DNA from 2 places in the Neptuniibacter halophilus genome. Region 1 is predicted to be linked to the other one. Evidence: predicted binding sites of a transcription regulator. Region 1 holds the regulator's gene; the other holds the start of a gene.
The links. The regulator PhoB, encoded in region 1, activates phosphate uptake and scavenging genes when phosphate is short. The targets are predictions, from matches to a motif close to TGTCATANNNNTGTCANA.
Positions count from the first base shown of each region.

Region 2: QUD59_RS12285 (PhoX family protein) is a predicted target of PhoB. The motif match lies at 4,466-4,483, and genes of this name have one in related genera.

Region 1 is NZ_AP027292.1:1,633,508-1,641,065, reverse strand. Features, by position in the region: gene QUD59_RS07630 (TRAP transporter substrate-binding protein) at 1-1,024, shown strand, start outside; gene QUD59_RS07625 (YjaG family protein) at 1,127-1,726, shown strand; gene QUD59_RS07620 (hypothetical protein) at 1,726-1,986, shown strand; gene QUD59_RS07615 (hypothetical protein) at 1,996-2,427, shown strand; gene QUD59_RS07610 (NADP-dependent oxidoreductase) at 2,473-3,414, opposite strand; gene QUD59_RS07605 (hypothetical protein) at 3,615-3,839, shown strand; gene cysZ (sulfate transporter CysZ) at 3,851-4,630, shown strand; gene phoR (phosphate regulon sensor histidine kinase PhoR) at 4,631-5,983, opposite strand; gene phoB (phosphate regulon transcriptional regulator PhoB) at 6,008-6,703, opposite strand; gene ubiA (4-hydroxybenzoate octaprenyltransferase) at 6,829-7,558, opposite strand, start outside.
Region 2 is NZ_AP027292.1:2,631,297-2,638,854, forward strand. Features, by position in the region: gene QUD59_RS12250 (HDOD domain-containing protein) at 1-149, shown strand, start outside; gene QUD59_RS12255 (hypothetical protein) at 160-453, opposite strand; gene QUD59_RS12260 (cob(I)yrinic acid a,c-diamide adenosyltransferase) at 505-1,071, opposite strand; gene QUD59_RS12265 (2-dehydropantoate 2-reductase) at 1,118-2,032, opposite strand; gene QUD59_RS12270 (YajQ family cyclic di-GMP-binding protein) at 2,115-2,597, shown strand; gene QUD59_RS12275 (PA4570 family protein) at 2,628-2,843, opposite strand; gene QUD59_RS12280 (AmpG family muropeptide MFS transporter) at 2,918-4,351, opposite strand; gene QUD59_RS12285 (PhoX family protein) at 4,547-6,499, shown strand; gene QUD59_RS12290 (SDR family oxidoreductase) at 6,598-7,365, opposite strand.

The sequences.
Region 1 (7,558 bases):
CATGCCTGCTACGGCGGCGGCACAGCGCCCTGAATTCCGCTGGAAGATGGTCACCACCTGGCCGAAAAATTCGCCGGGCTTTGGCGTGTCGGCTGACTTTCTGGCCCGCCTGATAGAAGAGATGAGTGGCGGCCGGATCCGTATCACGGTGTATGGTGCCCGCGAACTGGTCGCCCCACTTCAGGTGTTTGATACCGTTGCCGACGGTGATGCTGAGATGGGCCATGGCGCGGCTTTTTACTGGGCCAGTAAGGTGCGTGCCGCGCAGTTTTTTGCGGCGGTACCTTTCGGTTTGAATGCCCAGGAGATGAACGCCTGGCTGTATAAGGGGGAAGGGCTCGAGCTCTGGCAGGAACTTTACGCTGAGTATGGCCTGCTGCCCTGGGCCTGTGGCAATACGGGTGTTCAGATGGGTGGCTGGTTCAATCGTGAAATCAATCGGATTGAAGATCTTCAGGGTCTGAAAATGCGCATTCCGGGTCTGGGTGGCGAAGTATTGCGACGTCATGGCACCCAGCCGGTCCTGCTTCCCGGTGGGGAGATCTTTGCAGCGTTGCAGCGGGGCGATATCGATGCCGCGGAATGGGCGGCTCCCTATAATGACTACGCGATGGGCCTGTATAAAGTGGCCCGCTATTATTATTACCCCGGCTGGCATGAACCCGGTGCGACACTGGAATGCCTCATCAATAAACAGGCAATGGAGCGCCTGCCTCAGGATCTGCAGCATATTGTGAAAAATGCCATGCGGGTAGCGAATCAGGATCTGCTGGCGGAATTGACGGCAAAAAATCATCGCGCCTTACTGCAACTGGTTAAAGTTCATAAGGTCGAACTCCGGCGTTTCCCGGAGGAAGTCCTGCAACAGTTAAAACAAACCTCCGATGAGGTGGTGCAGCAGGAACTGACCCGCGATCCCCGGGCGGTGAAAATCTTTGAATCCTATGATCGGTTCCGCCAGCAGGTCCGTGCCTGGCACGATGTATCCGAACTGGCCTACCTGCAGGCACGGGATCTGAGCTGAAGATTTTCTCCTCTGCTGTGGCCTGTGAGGGGCTGAATATTTCACTGCAATTGCCGATAAAACCGGTACAATAGCGACTTTCTAACAGATCTGGTGATGACCATGTCCGATCAGCGCTTCGATAAAGAGTTTTATGACCTGAAAGACTGGCAACTGGCGGCCTTTTGCGCGGCGGTCTCTGAGCGGATGTTCCCCAATTTTGCGTTGTTTGCCCGGCTGATGGAGTTTGGCGATGCGGCGAAGATGCGGCAGATTCTGGATGCGGTCTGGGATCACCTGAACAACACCGGTGCCAAGATGAACTTTGAGGTTCAGCTTGATAAGGTGGAAGCGAATATGCCGGATCTGGATGAGTTCGATCTTTACGGAGCGTCTCCGGCGCTGGATGCCATCGTTGCGCTGTATTCCACCCTCAACACTCTGATCGCAGCAGATGCCGGCGAAGTCATGAATGTCGCCAATGTCTCCCGGGAGTGCGTGGCGGGCTTTATTGAGCTGAACGCGGATGATCAGATCTCCGATGAAGAGCTGGTACGCTTTATCAACACGCACGAACTGATGCAGCAGGAAGACGATTTCCAGGCCGATATTCTGGAGATTATTCAGGATCAGATCCCACGTGGTGAAGCTTTGGCTGAGTTGCGTGAACTGGCGCACAACGACGGTTACAGCAACCTCGGCATTACCGACAGCGAGTCCTGATGCTCAGATTTGGACTGATTCTGCTGATCCTGCCGGCGCTGACCCTGATGGGGGTTTTCTTTGTCGAGCAGTCCGCTGTGGATGCCTGTCTGCAACAAGGCGGCTCGTTCGATTACAGCAACGATCAATGTGATATGCAGCAGAAACACCCGTTTCAGCCGCTGATGGCGCGCCACCCGCTTCTGGTGAATGGCAGTATGCTGCTTTCCGCGCTGGGCTTACTGTTCTGTATGAAGGGACTGCTCTGGCGGCCACGTTAAGGATAATCCATGGTTAAGAAAATCATCTTCGGCCTGTTACTGCTGCTGGCAGCGGGTATTTTTGTCGCCTGGTTGACTCAGGATCACTGGCTGCCGGGTTGGAATCAGGAGCTGGCTGAGCAGTCAGCAGAATACCGGGAGCGAGGTCTGGCGCTGGGTGCGCGCTCCGATCAGAGTGGCTGCTTCGAGGCGGTTCTGGAAAGCTTTGATCAGTGCTCCGGTTTTGCCTGTACCATCAATCATGGCAAGTACCTCAAGGCTTGTTGGGAAAAAGCAGAACCGACTGAGCATTTCTGTGATGAGGTGCCTGAATTTAAAGAGAAGCCCAGTGATGACGATAAAAGCTGGGCACGGCATGCCTGCTGGAGTCGCGATATACGGGGTGAGGGTTGCCGTTTGCTGATGCGTCAGCAACAGCAGCTCTGCTCCTCTCAACCCTAAAAAAAACGGGCCTGAAAAAGGCCCGTTTTTTGTTCCTGCGCTGGCTTAGCTGATCGTCAGAATCAGTTTGCCACGGGTACGACCGGTTTTGCTGGCTGCAAAGGCTTCGGCGGTTTTCTCCAGAGGGTAGGTCGCTGCGATCTGCAGTTGCAGTTTACGGTCAGCGTACAGGCCCGCGAGACGATCAAGCTGCTCGATATTATTCTCAACCCGGATCGGTTCCACTTTGACTTTCATTGCGCGGCCCGCTTCGATTACCTGATCTTTGGTAACGCTTGGCAGGGTCACCAGTGTGCCGCCCGGTTTCACACAACGCAGCGCGTCGACACCCACGTCACCGCCGATGCCATCAATCACCAGATCCACATTGTTGACGTGGTCGAGAATATTTTCGATGTGGTAATCGATCACCAGATCGGCGCCCAACTGCTTAAGGAACTCATGGTTCTCGGCTGATGCGGTGGTGATAACCCGCGCGCCCATCCACTTGGCCAACTGCACGGCGAGATGGCCTACGCCACCGGCACCGCCGAGAATCACCACCTGCTGCGAAGCGTGCAGGTGGCCTTTATCAAACAGTGCCTGCCATGCGGTGAGACCGGCCAGACTCAGGCCCGCTGCCGCTTCTGCCGGCAATCCCTGAGGCCGCAGGCTGATCTGGTCAGCCGGTGCGGTCAGATACTCAGCAAAGCATCCGGCGCGTTCCGGAAAGCGGATACAGCCAAAGACTTCATCGCCCGGGGTGAATTCACTGACGTCGGCCGCTACCGCTTCAATTGTGCCGGCAAACTCCCAGCCGGGTACAAAGGGCAGCTCGCCTATAAACGGAGCGGCACCACCACCGGCGCAGGTTTTCCAGTCAATGGGGTTAACCCCGGCAGCACGGTTCCGTACCAGCACTTCGCCGGGGTTAAGCTCAGGTTTAGCCAGTTCGGTATAATTTAGCGCGTCTTCGGCACCAAACTGACTGATCTGTATTGCTTTCATGGAGTACTCCAACAGCTATATTCAGGTTCAGCCGTGGGCGGGGCCATGGTTCTGATATCGTGTCTGATAAACCATGGCAGGGCAGCCGATTACAATGTTTTTTGGTAGGCTAGCTTCTTGTTTGCCCGCCGGGCTAAACATAGGGACCGGTAAGATTAAAACGGGTTCCCCGCTACTGGCAATAAGTAAAGGCGAATGTGATGTATCTGGCAATATTAGAACAGTTTTTATTTTGGGGTGGTCTGCTGGTGTTTCTGGTCTCTCTGGCGATGTACGCCGGACGAACCCGGGATTACCGCTCGCTGGTGGAATTCTGGAAGCCGACCATGGAGATGACGGTGCGTGAGTTCAGGGTTAACCGTGCGGGCCTGAGTATGATGGTCGCGGCGGTGGTGATCCGTCTGGTACTGTTTTTTATCTATTAATGTAGGTGGTTATGAAAGGAAATCCTGTACGTGGTGCGGGCTATCTTCTGCGTGGATTGCAGATGCTGCCCGATGCGCAAATCCGGCCCTTCGTGCTGGTGCCGCTGCTGACCAATATTCTGCTGTTTGTGGCGGCGATCTGGCTGCTGTTCAGTAACTTCACCGGTTGGGTCGATGCTCTGATCAGCCGTTTCCTGCCGGACTGGGAGTGGCTGCAGTTTCTGCATTACCTCCTCTGGCCGGTGCTGGCGCTGGTGGTGATTATCTTTGTGTACTACGGCTTCTCCGTGGTGGCGAATATCATTGCGGCACCGTTTAACGGTTTTCTGGCTGAGAAAGTTGAGAAGCGTCTGCGCGGTGATGTGATTACCGACGAGGGCTGGCAGGCTGTGCTGGCTTTGATTCCACGGGCAATCGGCCGGGAACTGGCGAAGCTGGGCTATTACCTGCCTCGCTTCCTGTTCTTGCTGGTGTTGTCGTTTATTCCGGTGATCAACCTGATCGCCCCGTTTCTCTGGCTGCTGTTCGGTGCCTGGATGATGGCGATTCAGTATTGCGACTACCCGATGGATAACAACAAAGTCAGCTTCAAAAATATGCGTGGCATGCTGAAGGCGGACCGGCTGACCTCAATCGGTTTTGGTGGTCTGGTGCAGGTGGGGATGATGGTGCCGCTGCTGAATCTGATCATCATGCCGGCGGCGGTGGTGGGTGCAACCATCTACTGGGTGGAAGCTTACGCTTCGCCGGAGAAAGTGCTTGATCAGGAACGCCTGGAACAGGGTTCCTGATCAGGATGCTACAGGAGGGTGGCCGGATTCTGACAGGTCATCCTCTGACTCATCCATATCAACGGCTTTAATCACCATCTCTTTCGGGAAATGACAGCTAAAGGTACTGCCTTTCCCGACCTTACTTTTGATCGTCAGTTGGCCGCCATGGCGAGCCAGTACATGCTTCACGATGGCCAGTCCTAACCCGGTACCGCCACTGGCGGAGGAGCGACTCTCATCGACCCGGTAGAAACGTTCTGTCAGGCGGGGCAGGTGGATTGATTCAATCCCGGGCCCATTATCCTTAACGGAGAAGTGACCGCCCTGATCATCTACCCACCAGGAAACTTTGATCTCTCCCTCAGCGGGTGTGTAACGGACTGCGTTGTAGACCAGATTGGAGAACGCGCTGTGCAGCTCGATCTCCTGACCGGTGAGGTCATAGTGGGTGTCCATGTCCAGCAGGAGTTTATGCTGTTTCTCCTGACCGAGCTGTTCAGCACCTTCAATAATATGCTGCAGGATACTATGGATCTGAATAGGTTGCTCATCGGAGATCTGATGGCTGGCTTCGAGCCTAGACAGCAGCAACAGATCTGAAACCAGATTTTCCATCCTTCTTGCCTGTTGTTGCATAGAGCCGAGGCCTCGCAGTAACGGCCGGGGCAGTTCCTGATCGAGGAAGGTCTCGAGATAACCGCGAATCACGGTCAGTGGTGTGCGCAGTTCGTGAGAGGCGTTGGCAACAAAGTCCTGACGGGTCTGCTCGAGACGGATCAGGCGGGAGACATCCCGTGCCACCAGCAACCGGTCGCCATCACCAAATCGTGTAATCTGGTACTGAATCTGAATATCGCTGTGTGCCGGTGAGGGCAGGGTGATCGGGTCATTATACTGGTCACGCTTAAAGTAGCGGATAAAGCGCGGATCACGTAGCAGGTTCATCACCGGTTTAGCCCGGTCGGTGCGGCTGTCGAGGCCTAACAGACGGTTCGCGGATTGGTTCCACCACTCCAGATTATTATTGCGGTCAATAATGACGACCGCATCCTGCAGGGCTGAGGAGGAATCCTGAAAACGGGTAATGACATTGCGCAGCGCCTGCTCCCGGGCAGCCTGACTGCGTTGTAACCGGGAAAGTTCGTCGAACAGTTCACCCCAGTGACCGGGTGCCTCCGGGGGTTCTTCGTTGCTGCTGTCGGCCTGAAACCAGCCCATCAGCCGATTGAACTGACGAATCTGATAAATAGCCCAGCCGAACAGGGCGATGGCGAGGATCCATCCCGGATAGCCAGCGATCAGCCCTATTGCGATAGCAACCCCACTCACCAGCAGCAGGCTGGTCAGCATTGAGTGGCGACTTTTGGTCATTGACGATCCTTGGTCTTAAAAACATCAAGCTACGTTGGAAGAGAAGCGGTATCCTGTTCCGCGAACTGTTTGTACCAGATAATCGTGACGCTCGCCAAGTGCTTTACGCAGGCGACGGATATGAACATCCACGGTACGCTCTTCAACATAGACATTTCCCCCCCAGACCATATCCAGCAACTGACTGCGGGAGTAGGCCCGATCCTGGTGGGTCATAAAAAACTGTAGCAGGCGAAACTCAGTGGGTCCCAGTTCAATGGGCGTGGCGTCTGAGGTGACCCGGTGTGAGATCGGATCTAGCGTCAGGCCGTCGACGCTGACCGGTTCCTCAATCCCTTTCGGCGTGGTACGACGCAGCACGGCTTTCAGGCGTGCGACCAGCTCGCGGGGGGAGAATGGCTTGGTAATGTAGTCATCAACACCCGCTTCCAGCCCTTTGATCTTGTTATCTTCATCGCCTTTGGCGGTGAGCATGATGATCGGGATATCCGCGGTGGTTTCGTCTTTACGCAGACGACGGGCAAATTCAATACCGCTGGCGCCGGGCATCATCCAGTCCAGCAGAACCATATCTGGCTTGTCATCCACGATCAGACCGTGCGCGGTGTTGGTGTTTTCGGCTTCCAGGCATTCATAACCGGCCATCTCAAGTGCAACGGCGATCATTTCGCGAATCGGCGCCTCGTCATCAACGATCAGTACGCGTTTGGATACAGACATGGTTTGATTGTCCTTGTTACTCTGTTTTTAAATGACGCGAATATTAGAAGACAATACTGTTACACAAATATGACAGATCGTAAGTATAGGCAATTTACTGCTCAAACAATAAGCAGTGGCGGGTTTCAGATCGCAGCCCGTAACCCATAATCTGCGGCCAGACCGATAAAAATCAGCAGGCCCGCGTAGTGATTGTTGAGGAACGCCCGGAAGCAGGGCTGACGCTCACGCTCGCGGATCAGCCATTGCTGATAGACAAACAGCCCTGATGCCGCTGCCAGTCCGAGATAGTAAGCCAGCCCCAGACCGACCTGAATGCCCACCAGAATCAGGGCCAGCAGGGTGGTGATCTGAAGCAGACCGATGATGACCTTATCGGCATCACCAAACAGAACGGCGGTGGATTTAACCCCGATTCTCAGGTCATCATCCCGGTCGACCATCGCATACATGGTGTCATAGGCAATGGTCCAGAGCAGCTTGGCGCAGTAGATCAGCCAGGCGATCGCAGGGACATCCCCTCCCACCGCAGAAAATGCCATCGGGATCGCCCAGCCAAATGCGGCCCCGAGCACTAACTGCGGCAGGTGAGTGTAGCGTTTCATAAACGGATAACAGGCTGCCAGCAGCAGCGCAGCAAAGGAGAGCAGCACGGTGTTCAGGTTGGTAAACAACACCAGAATAAACGCCAGCAACATCAGCCCGCTGAACAGCACAAGTGCCTCCCGTGCTGTGACTTCTCCAGAGGGGAGCGGTCGTCCCGCCGTCCGCTTAACATGACCATCGATTTTGCGGTCGGCAAAATCATTGATCACACAGCCGGCAGAGCGGGTAAGAAAGACCCCGAGGGTAAAA
Region 2 (7,558 bases), 1.0 Mb from region 1:
TGGGCAAGCGGGTTATCGGTATGTTGTATGCGGATCGTCTGGCCACTCATGGGCCGATCTCCGAAGAGGACTTTAACACTTTCAGTCACTTTGCCACCCAGACCCGACTGGCGTTGATGTACGCCGACAGCAAAACCCGTCAGGTCTGAGTTAACGAAATTACTCTGTCATACCCCGGACGAAGGATTTGGTGTCTTCCCAGGCCTCTTTACTGACTTCGACACCTGAATCGATCACTTCACCCCCGGTTTCGACCACGGTTTTTGCACCGGATTCGGTGGAGCAGACTGCGCGCTGCGCCATGCATTTTGATTTACAGCCCATTGCGGCTGCGTCGTCGTTAAAGTGCAGTACAGAGCATTTGGCCTCGCACAGGCTTTGCTCCGAAGCGCAGTCGGCCAGGGCGACAGGTGATAGCAGCAGGACCAGAACGGCGAACAAAGGTCTTAACATCGGGTTCTCCAGCGTTGTGCTGCCTCCGAGCAGGACAACGGTTTACTTTGGTTAACGTTTGTCTTTCGGCCGCCAGAGAATCTCCTGGCAGCCCTGTTGTTTAACAATCAGCCGGCTGGCTACGAACAGCAGATCGGACAGCCGGTTGAGGTAAGCCAGAATCAGCGGGCTGAGGTCCGTATCGCGCTGTTGTGCCAGAGCCAGACAGTGGCGCTCTGCCCGTCGGCAGATACAGCGGGCCATATGGCAATGACTGGCTGCTATGCAGCCCCCGGGAAGAATAAACTCCTGTAAGGGCTCAAGCGATGCGTTCCACTGATCCAGGCGGGATTCCAGAAAGTCGATCTCTGATTGCTCAATTACCCGATAGCCGGGATCAGCGATGGCCACCTCGCCACCCAGATCAAAAAGCTGATGCTGAATGCCGGCAAGTGTTTCCGCGACCGGTCCGCTCGATTCAAGACTGCTGATGACCAGACCAATGGCACTGTTCAGTTCATCGACCTCGCCAATCAGATGAATTCGGGGCTCGGTTTTAGCGATTCTCTGACCATTACCGAGAGAGGTAGTTCCCTGATCCCCGCGGCGGGTATAGATTTTACTCAGACGATTACTCATAACTGGATCCGTTGATCATAGTGGCTGGCTCAGGCTTTATACCAGCTTAAGTTTGAGCAGTAGAGCTGTTTTTCGCTTGCTGCAACCGGTGTATCCGGTTCAGATAGCGGCGGCTGACGGGTACGTTGATCTGCTGTTGCTCGGCCAGATCACAGATGTAGCCGGTGATGTAATCGATCTCGGTAGTGCGGCCGTGGCGAATATCCTGATGCATGGAGGAGTAATTGTTGGCCGTCATCTCAGCAACCTGACAAGCCTGCTCTACCAGCGGGGCTTCGAACAGCTCGATGTTCAGGGCTTCTGCCACGGCCTCAACCTCATGGCAGATGGCTATCATCTCACTGAGGTAGTCCGGGTTAGTGATCAGCTCACCATTACTGCACTGGAATACTGCGGTCAGAGGGTTGATTGCGCAGTTGATGGCCAGTTTACGCCACAGGGTGTTGCGAATCTCCGGGTCAATCTCCAGTTGAAGAAAGCCACCCTGCAGTTCTGTTAACCAGGGCATCAGTTGCTGCGCTGAACCGATCCGGGTGATACCCCGACCGGCATGGACCACCTCGAACGGTGTTTGTAGCCAGGCACCTTCGGTCGTGGATGCCCAGGCGACCTCGGCGTTAGGAAGCTGATCAGAGACCCATTGATGGCTGCCCATACCATTTTGCAGAACGATGATTTTTGGCCGGGCAGTCAGTCGATGAAGTATGCTGTTGAAGGCAAGTTCAGTGTCCGGTGCTTTGGTACAGATCAGTAGCTGACTGACAGGTGTCTCTGCTGTGGCCAGCTCCGCGCTCGCAGGAAAGCACTGCTGATCGAGCCGGATCCCCGCGCCTTCAGAAAATTGCCCGAGACGTTGCGGCGTGCGCAGGATCAACCGGGCCTGAAAACCCAGATCGATCAGGTTGCAGGCCCAGAGGTTGCCAATCGCCCCTGCACCCAGGATGTGCCACATTTTTTCCATCAGATCCTCCGGTCAGCATATTCTGACGTGAAAAGGGGTGAGCGGTCAGCTAAAATCGGCAAAAATTATCAGGAGAGAAAGAATGCCATCGTTCGATATTGTATCCGAATTGGATATGCATGAGGTGACAAATGCGGTCGATCAGGCCCGGCGTGAGCTGGATATGCGCTATGACTTCAAAGGTGTTGAAGCCAGTTTTGAACTGAATGACAGTGCGGTGGTAATGCAGGCCGAGGTGGACTTTCAGTTACAGCAGATGCTTGAAGTGCTGCGTACCAAGATGACCGGACGCAAGATCGATGTCCGTTGTCTGGAAATAAAACCGGCAGAAAAGGCGAATATGCGTGCGCGTCAGGAAGTGATTCTGCGCCAGGGACTGGACCAGCCGCTGGCGAAGAAAATAGTTAAACTGATCAAAGATAAGAAACTGAAAGTTCAGTCGCAGATTCAGGGCGAGCAGGTCCGGGTGACCGGCAAAAAGCGTGATGATCTGCAGAGCGTCATGGCGATGCTGCGCGAAGCTGAACTGGAACTGCCGTTACAGTTCAACAACTTCCGCGACTAAACATGCCCTGGCCTGATGTGGGTCTTCGCATCAGGCTTCCCGTTCCAGACAATCCAGCAGGAACAGCTCCCTGACCAGCTCCTGAGAGGGTGGCTGCGCCAGATCCTCCACACAGATTGCGCCGTTTTGCAGTTTCTTATGCAGGGTTTCGCCCTGCCAGTTAACGACCGGAACGCCGGTGGGGCGGTGAATAATGCGCAGGTAAGGGTTCTGGCGTTCGAGCCAGGCATCAATCAAATAAGTCATTTTGTGCTCCCTGACGATTAGATGATCAGAGAATACCGGCTATTTTGATAAATGTAAATGATAATGATTATTATTTAATTCGTGGTGCGTTTGGTTTGTAGCTGATGGGTTGTTGTATCTGTATCGTTGCCGGCCGCCCGGTTTGCCCCGGCTGCCAGCCAGACCAGTATCAGTACCGGTAGCCCCAGCAGGGCAACGCCGGTAAAGAACACCGGGTAGTCATACTGATCGACAAAACCGCCTGAGAACCCGCCGAGAAACTTCGGAAAGAGCAGCATCACTGAGCTGAACAGGGCGTACTGGGTAGCGGAGTACTGTATGTTGGTCAGGCTCGACAGGTAGGCAACAAAGGCCGCCGTGGCAATTCCGCCGCTGAGGTTATCCAGCGAGATAACCAGCGTCAGGGCCGCAGTGTTATTCCCCAGCGTCGCTAACCAGGCAAACAGCAGATTGGTCAGGGCGACCAGCAGCGCACCGATAAACATAATCCGCATCACCCCGAAGCGGTTAACCAGAATACCGCCCAGTCCGGCGCCAACAATGGTCATGATTACGCCGTAGATCTTGATGATCTGTGCAATCTCCTCTTTGCTGAACCCCATATCCACATAAAAAACGTTAGCGATGATTCCGAGCATGACATCAGAGATGCGGTAAGTACCGATCAGGGCGAGAATAATCAGGGCATGGGAGCCATAACGGCGGATGAAATCGATAAAGGGGCAGAGAATAGCTACGTAGCCCCAGCCGATGAAACGTGCCAGCAGGTCGGGCAGATGTGCGTAGCGTTCACTGAAACCGATGATCCGCGCCTGCTGCTCACGGGTTTCCTCATCCATCTCCACGCTGTCCGGTTCGTTCACGATCAGGGTGGTGATCAGACCGACCAGCATCAGGCCTGCCATCACCAGATAAGCAACCCGCCAGGCCTGCAGATTGTAAACGGCGGAATCGGTTGAAGCCCAGGCTGCCAGCGCCAGCGCTCCGGCGCCGGCGACAATCATCGCCAGCCGGTAGCCTGCCATATACGTGGCCGCCATCGCGGCCTGCAGGCGCTCTGCGGCGGATTCGATCCGGTAGGCATCAATAACGATATCCTGTGTCGCGGAGCAGAATGCAACTACCAGAGCGAGAATCGCCATGAGCCGGAGATTAGCGTGTGGGTCGGAGAACGCCAGCCCGGCCAGGCCTGCAGCCAGCCCCAGTTGCGACAGCAGCAACCAGCTACGCCGTCTGCCCAGTGTTTTGCTCAGCAGTGGCAGGGGCAGCCGGTCAACCAGTGGCGCCCATAGCCATTTAAAGCCGTAGGCGAGACCGACCCAGGAAAAATAGGTGATCAGGCTGCGCTCAACCCCGGCTTCGCGAAGCCAGAACGAGAGCGTGCCGAAGACCAGCAGCAGGGGTAGCCCGGAGGAGAAACCAAAAAACAGCAGGGTGAGCGCGCGTGGATGGGTATAAACCTTGATGGCGTTAAGCCATGATTCCTGCTTGGGATCTACCGGGGACATATCAACAAAAACGCCTTCCATGAAGTAAGGGGTCATTGTCCCCTGATGCAGGAAAATAGGCAATGGCACGGGACCTGTGGCTGTCTCGAAGATGTCGCTGATTGATCATTTTTCTGTCATACGGATGTCACAACAGAGCTCTAGTTTTTGCACACTACAATTATTTATTGCGGCAAGCATGCCGGGTCATCGGAGATGGCCTTTACACATCTGGGTGAGGAAAACATGAGCTACAACAATTCACATGATCTGTGCAGTAATCTGAATCAGGAGCAGGATTCAGACTTTACCCGTATGACCGATAAAGCGGTGAGCCGCCGTGGTTTTCTGGCCGGCGCCGGGGCTTTAAGTATCGGGGCTTTTCTGGGGCTTTCACCACTGGCAAAATCGGTTCAGGCTGCGATGGGGACCGAGGTAAAAAGCCGTCTGATGGGTTTTAAACCGATTGCTGCCAGCACTGCGGATACGGTGATTGTTCCAGAGGGTTATCAGGTTACTAACCTGATCTCATGGGGCGATCCACTGTTTGCCAATGCACCTGAATTTGACCCGTCCGGCAAAGCTCCGGCGTCTTCTCAGGCTTTGCAGTTTGGTGATAATACCGATGGGATGAGTCTGTTCCCGCTGACCGAAGATCGTGCGGTTATGGCGATCAACAACGAGTACACCAACTATGATCTGCTGTTTGATCACAAAGGCGAGCAGATGACCGCTGATGATGTGAAGAAAGCGCAGAACGCTCATGGTGTATCCGTTTTTGAGATCCGCAAAACCGGCAACGGCTGGCAGGTAGACCGTAATGGTAAGCTGAACCGCCGGATTACTGCGAATACGCCGATGCAACTGACCGGGCCGGCTGCCGGTCATGATCTGCTGAAAACAGCCGCTGATCCGAGCGGTACTGAAGTGCTGGGCACCTTTAATAACTGTGCCAACGGTGAAACCCCCTGGGGAACTTACCTGACCTGTGAAGAGAACTTCCACGGTTACTTTGGCAGCACCGATGATGCGTATGAGGTACCGGCTTCCCAGAAACGCTACGGCATTAAAAACGAAGACAAGCGTTATCAGTGGAGCAAATTTGACTCACGCTTTGATTTGTCGAAAAACCCGAACGAACCGCACCGCCACGGCTGGGTGGTGGAGATTGATCCGCTGAACCCGAACGCCAAACCGCTCAAGCGCACGGCGCTTGGCCGCTTCAAACATGAAAATGCGGCGCTGATGATCGACAACAGCGGTCATGTGGTGGTGTATCTGGGCGATGATGAGCGCGGCGAGCACCTGTATAAGTTTGTCTCCAAAGGTAAATTTGATCCGGCCAATCCAACGGCTAACCGTGACCTGCTGGTGGAAGGGACGCTTTTCGTTGCACGTTTCGATGCGGCTGAAGGTGAACTGAAGGGGCAGGGTGAGTGGATCGAACTGACCTTTGGTAAGCACGGGCTGACACCTGAAAACGGCTTTAACAGTCAGGCAGAAGTGCTGATCCATACCCGTCAGGCAGCAACGCAGGTGGGCGGTACGACGATGGATCGTCCGGAGTGGGTTGCGGTGCACCCGAATAAACAGAGTGCGTTCTGTACCCTGACCAACAACAAAAACCGCGGCAAGAAAGACAATCAGCCGGTAGGGGGACCGAATCCACGTGAAGCGAACCCTTATGGCCAGATCGTGCGCTGGATGCCGCATCAGGCTGACCATACTGCCGCGAAATTTGACTGGGATCTGTACGTGATTGCCGGCAATCCGAGCGTGCATACTGAAGGTCTGATGGCAGGCAGCAGCAATGTCAGTGCCGAAAATATGTTCAACAGCCCCGATGGTCTGGGATTTGATCAGGCCGGACGTCTCTGGATCATGACCGACGGTAAATACTCCAACAAGGATAACTTTGCCGGTATGGGGAATAACCAGATGCTGTGTGGTGATCCGGAAACCGGTGAAATTCACCGCTTCCTGACAGGGCCAATTGCCTGTGAAGTAACCGGCCTGACCTTCAGCCCGGATTACAAAACCATGTTTGTGGGTATCCAGCATCCGGGTGAAAAAGGCAAACCTTCACACTTCCCGGCGGGCGGCGACAGCAAGCCGCGTTCCACGGTAGTGGCGATCACCCGAACCGATGGTGGCGTGATTGGCGCGTGACTGATTCCGCAACCGGGCTGCTTCTGCGGCCCGGCCTGCGGCTTTCAGGCAATAAAAAACCGGCCTAGGGCCGGTTTTTTTAATGGATGGGGGTCGCTTTAGATACGCAGGCCGCCATCGATCTCGAAGCAACGACCGCTTACATAGTCGTTTTCGAGGATAAACGTCACGGTTTTCGCGATCTCTTCAGGTTTACCCAGACGCTTGGCCGGGATGCCTGCAGCGATTTTGTCCAGTGCTTCAGGTTTCATGCTCATCACCATCTCGGTGCCGATGTAACCCGGAGCGATGGACGCTGCACGTATACCGTAGCGAGCCAGCTCTTTCGCCCAGGTAACAGCCATCGCTTCAACACCTGCTTTGGTCGCAGTGTAGTTGGTCTGGCCCATGTTGCCGGAGCGGGAGATAGAAGAGATATTGATGATACAACCCTGAGTGCCCAGATCGATCATCTGTGCAGCCGCTTCACGCGCACAGAGGAACGTACCTGTCAGGTTAACATCCATCACCAGATTCCACTGGTCCATGGACATTTTCTTGGCAACTTTGCCGGTTTCGCGGTCAACTTTCAGGAACAGGCCATCACGGGTGATGCCTGCATTGTTTACCAGACCGTGCAGAGCGCCGAAATCGGAGACTACATCGGAAAACAGTTTTTCTACATCTTCTTCTTTGGCGACGTTACAAAGGTAAGCGCGGGCAACAATGCCCTTTTCCATGCAAAGACCAACTGTTGTGTCCAGATCTTCCTGGCTGAGATCAGCCAGTGCCAGTTGAGCACCCTGTTCAGCAAGTTCCAGTGCCATAGCACGGCCAAGGCCACGGCCACCGCCGGTAATAACAATTACTTTATCTTTAAGTTCCATTGAGGATTACCTTACTTCGGTTTTCTCGTTTTTATTGTGCGTTGCGTCATTGTGCGTGAAATAAACTTATCCCGCTTTTGCAAAAATGTCTACTTCTCACTCAATGCAATCATTTACCAAAAAGTTCTATAGACCTTTGCAGGAGATAACGGATGTTCTGCTGCGCCTGCTAACTCGCTGTTTTTGAGTGTTA